3 regions of the Buttiauxella gaviniae genome follow, and region 2 is predicted to be linked to each of the others. Evidence: predicted binding sites of a transcription regulator. Region 2 holds the regulator's gene; each other region holds the start of a gene.

Region 1 (4,836 bases), 280 kb from region 2:
TTTCCCATAGCATCGGCAGCAATGCTTTGTTGGAGATAATGCTCTTCCAGGCAGGTTCCAGCCAGCGCACGCCAGCGTCTTCCAGCTTGGTAGAGAACATCTCACGCAGCATGAATTCCCACGGATAGAGCTTAAAAAGATTGCTGATCACTTGATCCTGCAAATCGGTAAACTGGCCTTTTTCGCCCAGGCCGATCTCTTCCATGTACACAAACTCGCTGGCTACGTCTGCTTCTGCGGCACAATCTTGCAGATACTGAACCGTACCGCGATCTTCTACCGTGTCCTGGCAGCAAGCGAAATGCAGCAAGTTGAAACCGTGTTGCTGTTTCAATTCGGCAAAACGTTCGATGAGCTTTTCTTGCAGGCTGTTGAATTGATCGCTTTCGGCAGGCAGATTACCGGCCTGAATCTGATCTTCAAGCCAGATCCACTGGAAAAATGCTGCTTCGTATAAAGAAGTGGGAGTGTCGGCATTGTTTTCCAGAAGCTTAGGTTCACCTACGCCATCCCACGCCAGATCGAGGCGGGAATAGAGCGAGGGCTGCTGAGTACGCCAGGCCTGGCGCACAAACTCCCAGGTGTGTTTAGGAATGCGAAATTTAGCCAACAGCTCATCGCTGCTTACCACTTTTTCGACAACCTTCAGGCACATCTGATGCAGTTCAGCCGTCACTTCTTCGAGGCGTTCAACCTGTGGGAGCGTCAGTTTGTAATAAGCATCTTCACACCAGTATGGTTCGCCATACATAGTGTGAAAATTGAAACCGTATTCTGTGGCTTTCTCGCACCAGTCCGGGCGCTCTGTAATCGCAATTCTTTCCATAATTTCTTAGCCACCCATAGAGCGAGAAGAACCTGTTGCGCTGTTGCTGCGCTGCATTGTTGATTGTTTAGCGACGGAATCACCAAAGCCACCGCGCGTAACGGTACTCGTCGTTGCAGGTTTAGGTGCCATGGCGGTTTTTGGAACGGTGGTGGTACGGCCCGGAGTGGCTGCGCCGTAACTTTTGCCGCTGGCGTCGGCATATTTACCGTAAGCCGGGCTTGCCGGGTTTTTTGAGGTAAACAGCGGTTGCTGAGCAAAGCCCGCACCGCCGCCCATCAGACGACCCATCATGTAGCCAGCCATCAGTGGCATCCAGAAGCTGCCGCTTTGCTGAGGCTGCGCCTGAGCTTGTTCACCCGCCATGCTCGCTTGAGCAGGTGCTTGCTGACATTGGCCTTCGCCAAATTCAGCGATACATTCTTCGCGCGAGGCATATTTAGGCGCAGTACGTTCCGCTTCCTTCAACGCATTGTTGTAGGAAGTCGTACATTCGGCACTTTTGCCTGGGTTGGCCTGCGCGCAGTCATCCGCGTTCTGATACATGGAGACCGTTTCGTCATTCTGTTCGCAACCGGCAAGCATAAACACGGCTGTAACCGCCAATGCGACCGGTGTCAAATGGCGAGCGTTCCAGCTTTTGCGGAACGATGCGTGATTTATGATTTTTGTCCGTTTCATTTACCTGTCCTGAGCCCAAAGGAAGCAATTTACTATTACGCTTAGGATAGGGGATGAATGGTTGAAATTAAAGCGATGACGGGCGTTGAGGGGTGGATCTTTACGTTGCCTTACGTTAAAAGGCGCAAGTTGTGACGGGGGCATGTTGCCACGCCCCCGCAAACAGGATCAGTTACCGAATGGGTTAGCTGATTTAGTGCTTGTTGCTGAAGCTGGAGTCGCTCTTGCAGGCGTCGCCGTTGCCGTTGTTGCAGCGGTATCGTCTGAATAACCATCTGCACGCGCATTCTGGTCAGGCGTTTCTGGTGCAACGCTTTCAGCCGTTGTCGGGACTGGTTTACCAAGAGTCGCATTAAGCGCAGTCAAATCTTGTTCGTTAAGCGTACCCAACGCTGATTTAATTCTCAGTTGGTTGATCAGGTAGTTATAACGTGCACTGGAGAGCTGTTGTTTTGCGTTGTACAGCGTAGTGGTCGCATCCAACACATCAACGATGGTACGTGTACCCACGGAATAGCCCGCTTCCATTGCATCCAAAGAGCTTTGTGCAGAGACAACCGCTTGTTTGTAAGCATCAATAGTACTGATTGATGCATTGACGTTGTTAAACGAAGAGCGAACAGTTTGCACGACGCTACGGTGCGCGCTTTCCAGTTGCTCACTCGCGCCAACAAAGTTGTATTGCGCTTGTTTTACCTGAGAAGTGACAGAACCGCCGCTGTACAATGGCAGGGAGAAGTTCAGGCCGATTTTGTTCTGGCCCATATTGCTGTCATCGTACTGTGCGCTATTGGTTTTAGAACCGCTATAAGTGGTATCGGAAACGCCCGTCGACGCCGTTAAGCCAACGGTAGGCATGTGCCCGGTTTCTGCGTAACGAATTTGCTCACGCGCTAAGTCTTGAGACAGACGTGCTTGCAGCAACGCCAGGTTGCGCTTTTCAGCTTCTTTCAGCAGATTATTAACGCCGTCAGGTTTGTTAGTTTTAAAACCATCCACGTTCAGTGACGCAAGCGTTGGGTAGTAATTACCGGTCACCTGGCGCAGCGTTTCTACCGCGTTATCCAGATCGTTGCGTGCCGTCACTTCGTTCGCGAGTACGTTATCGTACTGTGAACGGGCGTTTTGCACGTCGGTAATGGCAACTAGGCCTACGTTAAAGCGCTGAGTGGTTTGATCCAACTGGCGATAAATAGCCTGTTTCTGTGCTTCGGTGTAGGAGAGTGCATCGATGGCACTCAGCACATTAAAATAGGCTGTGGCTGTATTCAGGATGAGCGTCTGTTGGTCAGTTTGATAGGTGACGTCCTGGATACCGGCAGATTTTTCCTGCAACGTCAGTGCACGCCATTTCGACATATCAAAAATGGTTTGTGTTAATGACAAAGAGGCACTGGTTGAATTGGAGTTGACGCCATTCGCATCACGGTAGCCACTGCTGTAACCGTAATCTGCGCCAAGGCCTAGCTGTGGCAGCAACGGGCTGCGTGCTTCGTTAATTTTTTCGAATGCGGCATCACGGTCAGCAGCGGATTTACGCAAGTCCGGGTTGCTTAAACGTGCCTGCTGATAAACCTGCATCAGGTTTTCTGCCTGGCTCATGGCACTGAAACCCGTTAGGCTCAGACCGATAAGAATGGGGAGCAGTTTCTTCATTTGCATTCCTTGTTGTGAAGCAGAAATTATTTGTTAGCGCTGACAAGAGCCGAAAATGATCGTCGATTCTAGCAGAGTCTGCCAGCAGGGGAGCTTGGCGTAATGTGCCATCTACCCTTAATTTTCATCAATCTACCACATAGCAAATGAAACGACAGTCAAACGGGTTTGAAATTACGCATTTCATGGCCATAACACATCAGGAAACCACAATGACTAAACAAAACGATCCGCTCGTCACATTAGCCAAAAACGATGTTGAAATTATTGCACGGGAAACGCTTTATCGCGGTTTTTTTTCGCTGGATCTTTATCGTTTTCGCCATCGCCTGTTTAATGGCGAAATGAGCGGTGAAGTGCGGCGTGAAATTTTAGAACGCGGGCACGCCGCAGTGCTGCTACCCTATGACCCTGTGCGAGACGAAGTTGTGCTCATCGAGCAGATTCGGATCGCTGCGTACGACACCAGTGAAAGCCCGTGGTTGCTTGAGTTGGTGGCCGGAATGATTGAAGAAGGCGAAAGCGTGGAAGAGGTTGCACGCCGCGAAGCCGTCGAAGAAGCAGGGCTAGTAGTTGGTCGTACAAAACCGGTTATCAATTACCTCGCAAGCCCAGGTGGAACCAGCGAACGTCTGCATATTTTGGTGGGTGAAGTGGATGCGACAACCGCGACGGGCATACATGGTCTGGCAGATGAAAACGAAGATATTCGTGTTCATGTCGTGAGCCGGGAAAAGGCTTATCAGTTAGTAGAAGAAGGGAAAATCGACAACGCAGCTTCAGTCATCGCGCTACTTTGGCTGCAATTGCATCACGAGAAATTAAGAGCAGAGTGGAACCCTTAAACATGAAGCGCTATACCCCTGACTTCCCTGAAATGATGCGCCTGTGCGAAACCAACTTCGCACAACTACGACGCCTGCTGCCTCGTAATGACGAGGTGGGTGAAAAAGTGACATACCAGGTGAATAGCGCCCAATATCGACTCACGATTCTTGAATCAACCCGTTACACTACGCTTGTACAAATTGAGCAAACCGTTCCCGCTGTGAGCTACTGGAGCCTGCCGTCAATGTCGGTCAGGCTTTATCATGACGCCATGGTCGCGGAAGTGTGTTCAAGTCAGCAGATCTTTCGTTTCAAAGCACGTTATGATTATCCTAATAAAAAGTTGCATCAACGCGACGAAAAGCATCAAATTAATCAGTTTCTGGCCGATTGGCTGCGTTATTGTTTAGCGCATGGAGCGATGGCGGTTCCGGTTTGTTAGTGAGGGTGAAACCTAAGGACACCATTTGGAAAGCCTGTTAAATCTTCCTGTGGCCGGTGGGGGCCAGATCAGGATCTTGCAAATTACAGATACCCACCTGTTCTCTGGAAAGAACGAAACGCTGCTTGGCATCAATACGTGGATGAGCTATCAGGCTGTCATTGATGCCATCCTCGCTGAGCAGCGTCAGTACGACCTAATCGTTGCAACTGGGGACTTAGCCCAGGATCACAGCGCGCAGGCCTATCAGCACTTTGTTGAAGGCATCGCGGAGATTCCTGCGCCCTGCGTATGGCTGCCGGGCAATCACGATTTCCAACCCGCGATGTTTAGCTCATTGCTGGAAGCGGGCATCTCCCCGGCAAAGCAGGTTTTTCTCGGCGACCACTGGCAGATTTTGCTG
Region 2 (4,836 bases):
CCATATTTGTCAGCGATGCGTTCAGCGTATCGCGTTGCCCGGTGACCTCGGCAGCAAGTTTTTCATACTGCAGCCGCGTCTGAGAAAGCTGCTCTTCCAGCACGATGCGCTGGCTGAGTTGATGCAACGCCTGTTCGCGCTGCTCTTCGTTTTCCAGCCACTGCTGGAGATCATCCTCTGGTGCCAGCGCCAGTTGCAGGTGGGCACACAGTTGTTGCCAGCGTAAACGCAGCGCGGTTTCTTCTTCGTCCAGGGCAGTGATTGCGGAAATCAGGTTTTCGCGCTGCTTACGCTGGGTATCAAGCTGACCTTTCATCGCAAAGCCCGTCTCCGCAAGGCTCGCCACTTCACGTTTTAATGCTGCATGCCGCTGCTGGTTCTCTCCCGGCACAATGGCCTGATAATCCGCCACCGCCGGATGCTGCGTGGAGCCGCACAGCGGACAGGGTTGATCGAGCTGCAAATGGGCGCGTTCTGCTTCAAGGCTGACAATCCGCAATTCCAGCTCACACACTTTTTCCAGGTCGCTTTCATGCTGTCGGCGTTCTTTATATTGCTGCCGTTTTAGCGCCAGCTCCGCATCGCCTTCGGTAATCAGCTTATCAAGCGTTGCAATTTCTTGTTGTTGCTGATTTTTTCGCTTGAGAAGCGAAGAGAGCTGCGGCTGTAACGTCGCAAGCTGCTGCCGATGAGGACGTGCGGTCACCATCGCCTGTAAATGAGCACTCACTTCTTCAGCGTTAAGTGACAAAGCGGGCGCGGGCAGTCGTTCCAACTTTTTCTGGCTGGATTCAATATCGCGCTGCAAGGTTTGTAGCTGAGCGGCATCGCGCTGTTGCTGGTTGAACGCCATGCGCCAGCCTGCGAGTTCTGCACCCCACTGGCGATAACGGTCATGTGTTTTTAGCCATTCTTGCAACTGCGTGTTTTCTTGTGCCAGTTTTGCCGTCTGATTTACTGCTGCAATGCGCGTCTGCTGGCGGCGCACCGTTGCCTGATGTAAGCGAGTATTCACTTCTTCGGTTTGAGCATGCGTTTTTTGCAGCGTAGTTTGAAGTTCCTGCAGCCGCTGCCAGTCAGGGCGCAATTTTTCTGCCGGTTGTGCACGCTGGAGTTTAGCCAACTGCGGCGCTGCTTCTTCAATCGCCTGGGCGGCAGTTTTCAGCGCGAGCTCAGCCTGCATGTGGCTTTGGGTGAGTTGGTTAAGTTGGGTTAGCCACTGCTGCTGTTGCTGGAGCGTAACCTGTTCTGCAAGCACGGCTTTTTCTGCTGTAGTCAGTGCTTGCAAACTCTCTGAGAGTTGCTGGCGCTGCTCTTCGCTTAACAGCACGACCCCTGCGGCCTGCGCCTGAAGGTTCTCAAGCTGGCAACGCATATTTTTATGATTTTCGAATACTGCCGCAGAGACCGTGCCGTAAATTTCAGTTCCGGTAAGCTCCTCAAGCAGTGACGCCCGGTCATTGGCATCGGCGTTTAAGAACGCGGCGAATTGCCCCTGGGATAGCATCATTGAGCGGGTAAAACGATCGTAATCCAGGCCGGTCAGTTTGGCGGTGACATCCAGTTTGTCTTTAACTTTATCGGCAATGATTTTTCCGTTCGCCACTTCTGCCAGCTCTACGCGCGGGGCCTGCAGATTGCCATTTACCGCGTTGCGCGCGCGGTTCTGGCTCCAGAAAGCACGGTATGCCACGCCTTTGACTTCAAACTCGACTTCCGCCAGGCATTCGGCGGTGTCACGCGTCATCAGGTCATTTTGCGACTGAGAGACGGTATTGAGCCGTGGGGTTTTGTGATAAAGCGCGAGGCAAATCGCATCCAGCAGTGTGGTTTTCCCCGCACCGGTGGGGCCGGTAATGGCAAACAAACCGTTGCTGGCGAAAGGTTCGCTGGTGAAATCTATTTTCCATTCCCCTTTCAGGGAGTTCAGGTTTTTTAAGCGCAGGCTAAGGATTTTCATGCCTGTTCCTCCGCGTCATGCAGGCTCGCCACCGTTTGAGCAAACAGGGTGCGCAAACGGTGGGCGCGTTCTTCGGTAGTTTCTTCCTGACTCAGGCGGCGTTCAAAAACCTCTTCAACCGTCAGTTCACTCAATGTTTCTTTATGCTGCTGAGCAATAACGCGCTCGCGCTGTTCACGGCTTCGGCGCAGCAAAACGACTTCGACGGGCAGTGTTTCGGTGAGTTGCTGAATATGGCGTTGCATATCATGCAGATATTCATCGGTGGCGATTTCAATATCCAGCCATACTTTGGGTTCTGCGGGAGCATCGCACCACTGTGCAAGCTGCTGTTCTATTTCACTGAGCGAACCTTTGATAACCGCTAAAGGCTGGCTGACAGGAACCGTGAGCGGCATAACGTCATGAAGTTTACCTTCGGCAAACTCAACCAGATATACGCTTTTGGCCTTGCCGGTTTCATCAAAACTTAAAGGAATCGGCGAGCCGCTGTAACGGATATGTTCGGTACCGCCAATGAGTTGCGCCCGATGAATATGGCCCAACGCGATGTAATCCGCCTGCGGGAAATGCTGCGCCGGGAAAGCATCAAGCGTGCCGATATAAATGTCGCGAACCGCATCACTTTTGGTCACGCCGACGGTGGTTAAATGCCCGGTGGCGATAATCGGCAGCTTCGTATCAGCGCGTAATTCGCAGGCTGCGCTGTAACACTGCTGATAATGTTCGCTAATGGCTTCCATTAATGAACGCTGTTTTTCATGGCCGGACAAACCCGCCTGGCTGCTCTGAATATCGCGTGGTCGCAAAAAAGGGATGGGGCAGAGTATCGCGCCAGGCTGGCCGGCTTTCGTATTAAGGATGATCGCCTGCTGGCTGGCATCATGGCGCGCGCTGGCGATAACGTAGGTATTCAGGCACGCCATCAGTTCGCGGGATTCATTCAGCGTGGCAACGGAATCATGGTTCCCTGCCAGAACCACCAGAGAGCAGCCGGTCGCCTGAAGCAGCACCACAAAGCGGTTGTACAGTTCACGGGCATAGCTTGGCGGCGATCCGGTATCAAAGATATCGCCAGCAACAATTATGGCATCCACATGATGTTCGACGGCCGCGTTCAGTAGCCATTCAAGAAAAGCCTGGTGCTCCGGCCCGCGGCTTTTGGTATAAAAATTTTGACCAAGATGCCAGTCCGATGTGTGAATGATGCGCATATCTATCCCATGCCAGAAAAAACCTGCGGGGATTATAAGGCCTGGCATCACGAAGGGCACTTATGGTTGTCATAATTCAAGGTGATGAGTCATTGAGCGGTCATGTTTTTCATAAATCTGTCATAAATCTGACGCATAATGGCGCGGCATTGAAACAACAATAATTATTCCTTGAGCAAGGCGAATCATGGCGAAGCGTATATTAGTCGTAGAAGATGAAGCTCCAATCCGTGAAATGGTGAGCTTTGTGCTTGAGCAAAACGGTTTTCAGCCCGTAGAAGCGGAAGATTATGACAGTGCAGTGAATCTCCTTATCGAACCTTTCCCCGATCTGATCTTGCTGGACTGGATGTTGCCCGGCGGCTCCGGGATTCAGTTTATCAAACACCTCAAGCGTGAAGCCCTGACGCGTGAAATACCGGTGATGATGCTGACGGCGCGTGGCGAAGAAGAAGATCGCGTGCGCGGCCTTGAAGTCGGTGCGGATGACTATATTACCAAACCGTTTTCTCCGAAGGAGCTGGTGGCCCGCATCAAAGCTGTGATGCGCCGTATTTCGCCGATGGCGGTTGAAGAAGTCATTGAGATGCACGGGTTAAGTCTTGATCCCTCATCACACCGTGTGATGGCGGGTGAAAACCCATTAGATATGGGGCCAACGGAATTTAAGTTATTACACTTCTTTATGACGCATCCGGAGCGGGTGTACAGCCGTGAACAGTTGCTTAATCACGTCTGGGGCACCAATGTTTATGTCGAAGACCGAACGGTGGACGTCCATATTCGGCGGTTACGCAAAGCGCTCGAACACAGTGAACATGACAGAATGGTACAAACAGTACGCGGTACGGGCTATCGGTTCTCAACCCGTTTTTAATTCTTTCTCAGGAGAGTGACGCGTGCTGGAACGGTTGTCATGGAAAAGGCTGGTGCTGGAGCTGGTGCTCTGTTGCATTCCCGCCGCCATTTTAGGCCTCATCTTTGGCCATTTACCCTGGTTTTTATTACTGTCTGTCACCGGGCTGCTGGTCTGGCATTTCTGGAATTTGCTGCGTTTGTCGTGGTGGTTGTGGGTGGATCGCAGTATGACGCCGCCGCCGGGGCGGGGGAGTTGGGATCCACTGCTCTACGGCCTGCATCAGATGCAGTTGCGTAATAAAAAACGCCGTAAAGAGCTGGGAAGTCTTATCAAACGCTTTCGTAGCGGTGCGGAATCGCTGCCCGATGCGGTGGTGCTGACCACTGAAGAAGGGACAATCTTCTGGTGTAACGGGCTCGCTCAGCAACTCCTGGGTTTGCGTTGGCCGGACGATAACGGGCAAAACATTCTTAACTTATTGCGTTACCCGGAATTCACCCGTTATCTGTCCCAAAAAGATTTTGCCCGCCCGCTAACGCTGGTGCTTAACAATGGTCGCCATCTGGAATTTCGCGTGATGCCTTACAGTGACGAACAGTGGCTGCTGGTGGCGCGGGATGTCACTCAAATGCACCAGCTTGAAGGTGCGCGGCGCAACTTTTTCGCCAACGTCAGCCATGAGCTGCGAACGCCGTTGACCGTGTTGCAAGGCTATCTTGAGATGATGCAGGACCAGGCGCTGGAAGGGCCGCTGCGGGAAAAAGCGCTCGGCACAATGCGCGAACAAACTTCGCGCATGGAAG
Region 3 (4,836 bases), 1.1 Mb from region 2:
TGATAAGGGGAGGGAGCAGTTAACTCCTCCACCTGACAAGGGGGAGGCTGGGAGGGGGTCATTTGTTCACGACACTTTACTTGGCGTCTGTCGCTGTACCGTTGGCATGCCAGGTAAACACGCCAAACTCGAAGCCTTTCAGATCGCCCTTCTCATCCCAGCTCAACGGCCCCATTACGGTTTCCACCATTGCGCCTTTCAGATATTTAGCAATTTCAGCAGGATCTTCTGACTTGTTCAGACCCGCCGCCAGTGATTGCAGCGCAGCGTAGGTGGTCCAGACAAACGCCCCGCTTGGATCTTGTTTCTTCGCTTTGATGGCATCGACAACAGGTTTGTTAGCAGGAACCTGGTCATAGTTCTTCGGCTTAGTCACTAACAGCCCTTCCGCAGATTCGCCGGCAATGTTAGACAAAGAGACGTTCGCCACACCTTCTGGCCCCATGAACTGAGTTTTCAGACCCGCAGCACGTGACTGGCGCAGGATCTGGCCCATTTCCGGGTGGTAGCCACCGTAGTATACGAAGTCGATGTTTTCTTTCTTCAGACGCGCCACCAGCGTGGAGAAATCTTTCTCGCCTGCGGTGATACCGTCAAAGAACACTACGTTCGCGCCGCCTTTTTTCAGGTTGTCCTGAACGGAGCGCGCCAGGCCTTCGCCGTACTGTTGTTTGTCATGAATCACCGCGATGTTTTTCGGTTTTACATGATCAAGGATGTATTTTGCCGCGGTTGGACCCTGGTCTGAGTCCAGGCCAGTGGTACGCATTGTCAGTTTGTAACCACGCGCGGTCAGCTCTGGAGCAGTTGCCGCAGGGGTGATCATCAGAATACCTTCGTCTTCGTAGATGTCAGACGCAGGCTGAGTGGAAGAAGAACAGAGGTGGCCGATAACGTATTTGACGCCATCGTTAACCACTTTGTTGGCAACCGCTACGGCTTGTTTTGGGTCACACGCATCGTCATATTTCGTGATAACCAGTTTGTCGCCTTTGATGCCGCCTTTGGCATTAATATCGGCAACCGCTTGTTCTGCACCGGTAAATTCCTGGTCGCCATATTGTGCAACCGGGCCAGACATCGCCCCTACGACCGCGACTTTGATATCCTTAGCAAATGCTGCGTTGCTCATCGCAAGTGCAATACAACCAGCCAATAACGCTTTGCCCGTCATTTTCATCCTGAGGATCCCCATTCTTGTTGTGATTGGTATTTGTTGTGTTGTTTTGGCACGATTTTATTTTTGATTTACGAATACCGCGTGTGCCTTCACCGCATCCAGTGCTAAAAACATACCCGAATTTGCGGTTTTTGGAATAACAATTTTTTCACAAGATGAACAGGAAAGTGACAGGCATAAAAAAACCGCCCCGAAAGGCGGTTTTTTTGTATCTTGCTGAGTAACTTACGCTTCGATAGCCATGCGCAGTTTTTTCATCGCATTTTTTTCCAGCTGACGCACACGCTCTGCGGAAACGCCGTAGCGATCGGCCAGTTCTTGCAGCGTGCTTTTGTTCTCTTCGTCGAGCCAGCGGGCGCGGATAATATCCTGGCTGCGCTCGTCCAGACCCAACATGGCGTCGCTGAGTTTATCAGCCGCATGCGATTCCCAGTTGTCGTCTTCAATGCCGTCGGCAAAGTTAGATGACTTATCCTGCAAGAACAGCACTGGAGCCATTGGCGCGCTGTCAGAATCGTCGTCGTTGCCCATGTCAAACGTCATGTCCTGCGCCGCCATGCGAGATTCCATTTCACGGACATCTTTGCTGGAAACACCCAGCTCGTTGGCAACCATTTCCACTTCGTCCTGGTTGAACCAACCCAAGCGCTGCTTCGTTTTGCGCAGGTTAAAGAACAACTTACGTTGTGCTTTGGTGGTAGCCACTTTCACAATACGCCAGTTACGCAGCACGTATTCGTGAATTTCAGCTTTAATCCAGTGCACGGCGAACGACACCAGACGGACACCCACTTCAGGGTTAAAGCGGCGCACAGCCTTCATCAGGCCGATATTACCTTCCTGAATCAGGTCAGCCTGCGGCAAGCCATAGCCCGAGTAATTACGAGCGATATGAACAACAAAGCGCAGGTGAGACAGGATCAGCCTTTTCGCTGCTTCCAGATCGCCCTGGTAATGCAGCTTTTCAGCCAGCTCCTTCTCTTCCTCAGCCGTCAACATCGGCCAGGAGTTAGCGGCCCGGATATAAGATTCCAGGTTACCAACAGGGGCTAAAGCTAAATTTTGCATTTCTTTGGTCATTCAAACCCTCTCTTAGAGACTAACGTACAGGTTGCTACACCATGCTGCACCTGACTCCACGTCAAGCGCCAAACCGTACCACTCACAGTAAACTCAGACAGTGATGTTATCCACAAGTTCACTGTAAAGCTGTGCATAGATTGCACACAAAATGTGACAGAGCTATGAAACTGGGCAGGAGAAACGCTTACCGAGGTGGGAACGTGTCCCCTGCTGACGGGTACTTCGTAGCAGGGAACAAGTATATCAAAAAAATTTTACTCTGGGGTAAATCGACGTAAATGTTGCACAGTTGCGATCCATGCCGCCAGCCAGCCGCTCATCGACGCCACCAGCAGCAGAAGCAGGCATTCATCGAAACCTAAGCCAGTTAGATCGAACTTAGTGCCAAACACCTGCGCCACTTCAGTCACCGCGGACGATAAGCGCAGCACCAGAATTTCCGAGAGGATCAGCGATAAAAATGCACCGCTAAAACCTAACAGCGCGCCGCCGTACAAGAACGGACGCAGAATAAATCCATCCGTTGCGCCAATCAGTTTTTGCACGTTGATGGTATCGCGACGGGCGAAAATACTCAGACGCACGCTGTTACCGATGACCAGGAACACCGCGGCAACCATCAAAACGCCAATCATCGCAGCAACGCGGCCCACAAGACCGGTCAGCGAAGCGAGACGCGCAAACCAACTATCGTCCATACGCACTTCGTCTACGCCGTTAATCCGCGCCACACGGTCGCGCAGAGTGTTCAAGTGATCGGTACTCTGGAAATCAAGTTTCGGGTTAACTACGGCAACCGCAGGTAACGGGTTCTCTTCCAGCATATCCAACGCGCCGCCAAAGCCGGACCAGTTGCGGAATTCACCCAGCGCTTCGTCACGGGAAAGGTAGTTAACTTTATCGACGCCCTCTTCGGCCTGAATCGCCCCCACCACTTGTTGAGCGGCGTTGTCATCCAGCGCTTTGTCGAGGTAAACGGTGATTTGCGGCGAAGGATAATATTGTGTGGCAGCCTGGTTCACGTTCTTGTAAACCATGTAGCACACGCTCGGCAGCGTCAGAGAAATGGCGATAACCATTACCGTCAGGAACGTGGCTAATGGCTTGCTACGCAAATCTTGTACAGCGCCCTGCCAGGCGTAACGGAACTGTTCGTTCACGCCGCCTTTGAGAGATTTGCTTTTCGACTGAGGCCCTTTGCCGCGTTTTTTCACCGAGCGGCCTAAATCCCCTAACTTATTCAGCGAGTTGATTTTATCCAGCTTATTGCTGAAGCGCTTAATGTGGTTGAGCGCGCTGCGTTTATTCACCTGCCAGGCCTCCATGCAAATGGCCATCACTTAACGTCAACATGCGATAATTACGGCGGGAGATAAGCCCCATGTCGTGCGTTGCCATCAGAACCGTTACGCCAACACGGTTAAATTCCTCGAACAGACGCAAAATCCCTTCCGAGAGCGCATCATCGAGGTTACCGGTTGGTTCATCTGCCAGCAGTACAGCAGGCTTGTTCACCACTGCACGGGCGATACCCACGCGCTGCTGCTCACCGCCGGAGAGTTGGATCGGGAAATTTTTCGCTTTATCGAGCAGGCCGACTTTATCCAGCGCCGCGGAAACACGACGGCGAATGTCTTCCCCACTTGCCCCCGCGATAATCAGCGGAATCGCCACGTTGTCATAGACGGTTCTGTCCATCAACAGATGGTGATCCTGGAAGATCATGCCAATCTGGCGGCGCAGGAACGGCACTTCACGGCTCTTGAGGCGGCTAATATCATGGCCGCTAAAAGAGATTTTTCCGGCACTTGGCCGCTCAATACCGCAGATTAGCTTGAGCAGGGTACTTTTCCCGGCTCCTGAGTGACCGGTCAGAAAAGCCATCTCGCCTGGTTGCATATGGAAGGTGACTCCCTGCAACGCTTGTCTCCCGCCGAGATAGGCCTTACTAACGTGTTCAAAGCGAATCATGGTTAATCCTCTCGGGCAAAAAGTGCCTCAATAAAATCGCCCGCATTAAACGGACGCAAGTCCTCAATACGCTCGCCGACGCCAATGTAGCGAATCGGAATACCAAACTGATCGGCCACGGAGAAAATCACGCCGCCTTTGGCTGTACCATCCAGTTTAGTCAGCGTAATGCCTGTTAGTCCCACGGCTTCATGGAACAATTTAGCCTGGCTAATCGCGTTCTGACCCGTGCTGGCATCAATAGTGAGCATAACTTCATGCGGCGCATCGACATCCAGTTTTTTCATCACACGGACGATTTTCTTCAGCTCTTCCATCAGGTGCGCTTTGTTTTGCAAACGCCCGGCGGTATCTGCCAGAAGAACGTCGACATTACGTGCTTTTGCCGCCTGAATCGCATCGAAAATCACTGACGCAGAATCCGCGCCGGTGTGCTGAGCGACAACAGGAATATTGTTGCGCTGGCCCCACACCTGCAATTGTTCTACCGCCGCCGCACGGAACGTATCGCCCGCCGCCAGCATTACCGATTTACCTTCCTGCTGGAACTGACGCGCCAGTTTGCCAATGGTGGTGGTTTTACCTACGCCGTTAACACCTAC

Evidence for each region. Region 2 encodes PhoB, which activates phosphate uptake and scavenging genes when phosphate is short. Its sites were predicted from a motif close to CTGTCATAAAACTGNCNNAT; they were not measured.
Region 1: the regulator PhoB is predicted to act here: its motif matches at 3,285-3,304, upstream of nudF (ADP-ribose diphosphatase).
Region 3: the regulator PhoB is predicted to act here: its motif matches at 2,412-2,431, upstream of rpoH (RNA polymerase sigma factor RpoH).

What each region holds. Positions count from the first base shown of each region.
Region 1 is NZ_JBFMVT010000002.1:2,592,321-2,597,156, forward strand. It holds gene AB1E22_RS12690 (glutathionylspermidine synthase family protein) at 1-826, opposite strand, end outside; gene AB1E22_RS12695 (DUF1190 family protein) at 833-1,507, opposite strand; gene tolC (outer membrane channel protein TolC) at 1,676-3,163, opposite strand; gene nudF (ADP-ribose diphosphatase) at 3,376-4,008, shown strand; gene AB1E22_RS12710 (DUF1249 family protein) at 4,011-4,433, shown strand; gene cpdA (3',5'-cyclic-AMP phosphodiesterase) at 4,459-4,836, shown strand, end outside.
Region 2 is NZ_JBFMVT010000002.1:2,874,896-2,879,731, forward strand. It holds gene sbcC (exonuclease subunit SbcC) at 1-1,960, opposite strand, end outside; gene sbcD (exonuclease subunit SbcD) at 1,957-3,174, opposite strand; gene phoB (phosphate response regulator transcription factor PhoB) at 3,362-4,051, shown strand; gene phoR (phosphate regulon sensor histidine kinase PhoR) at 4,074-4,836, shown strand, end outside.
Region 3 is NZ_JBFMVT010000002.1:1,744,563-1,749,398, forward strand. It holds gene AB1E22_RS08765 (branched-chain amino acid ABC transporter substrate-binding protein) at 77-1,180, opposite strand; gene rpoH (RNA polymerase sigma factor RpoH) at 1,406-2,260, opposite strand; gene ftsX (permease-like cell division protein FtsX) at 2,518-3,573, opposite strand; gene ftsE (cell division ATP-binding protein FtsE) at 3,566-4,234, opposite strand; gene ftsY (signal recognition particle-docking protein FtsY) at 4,237-4,836, opposite strand, start outside.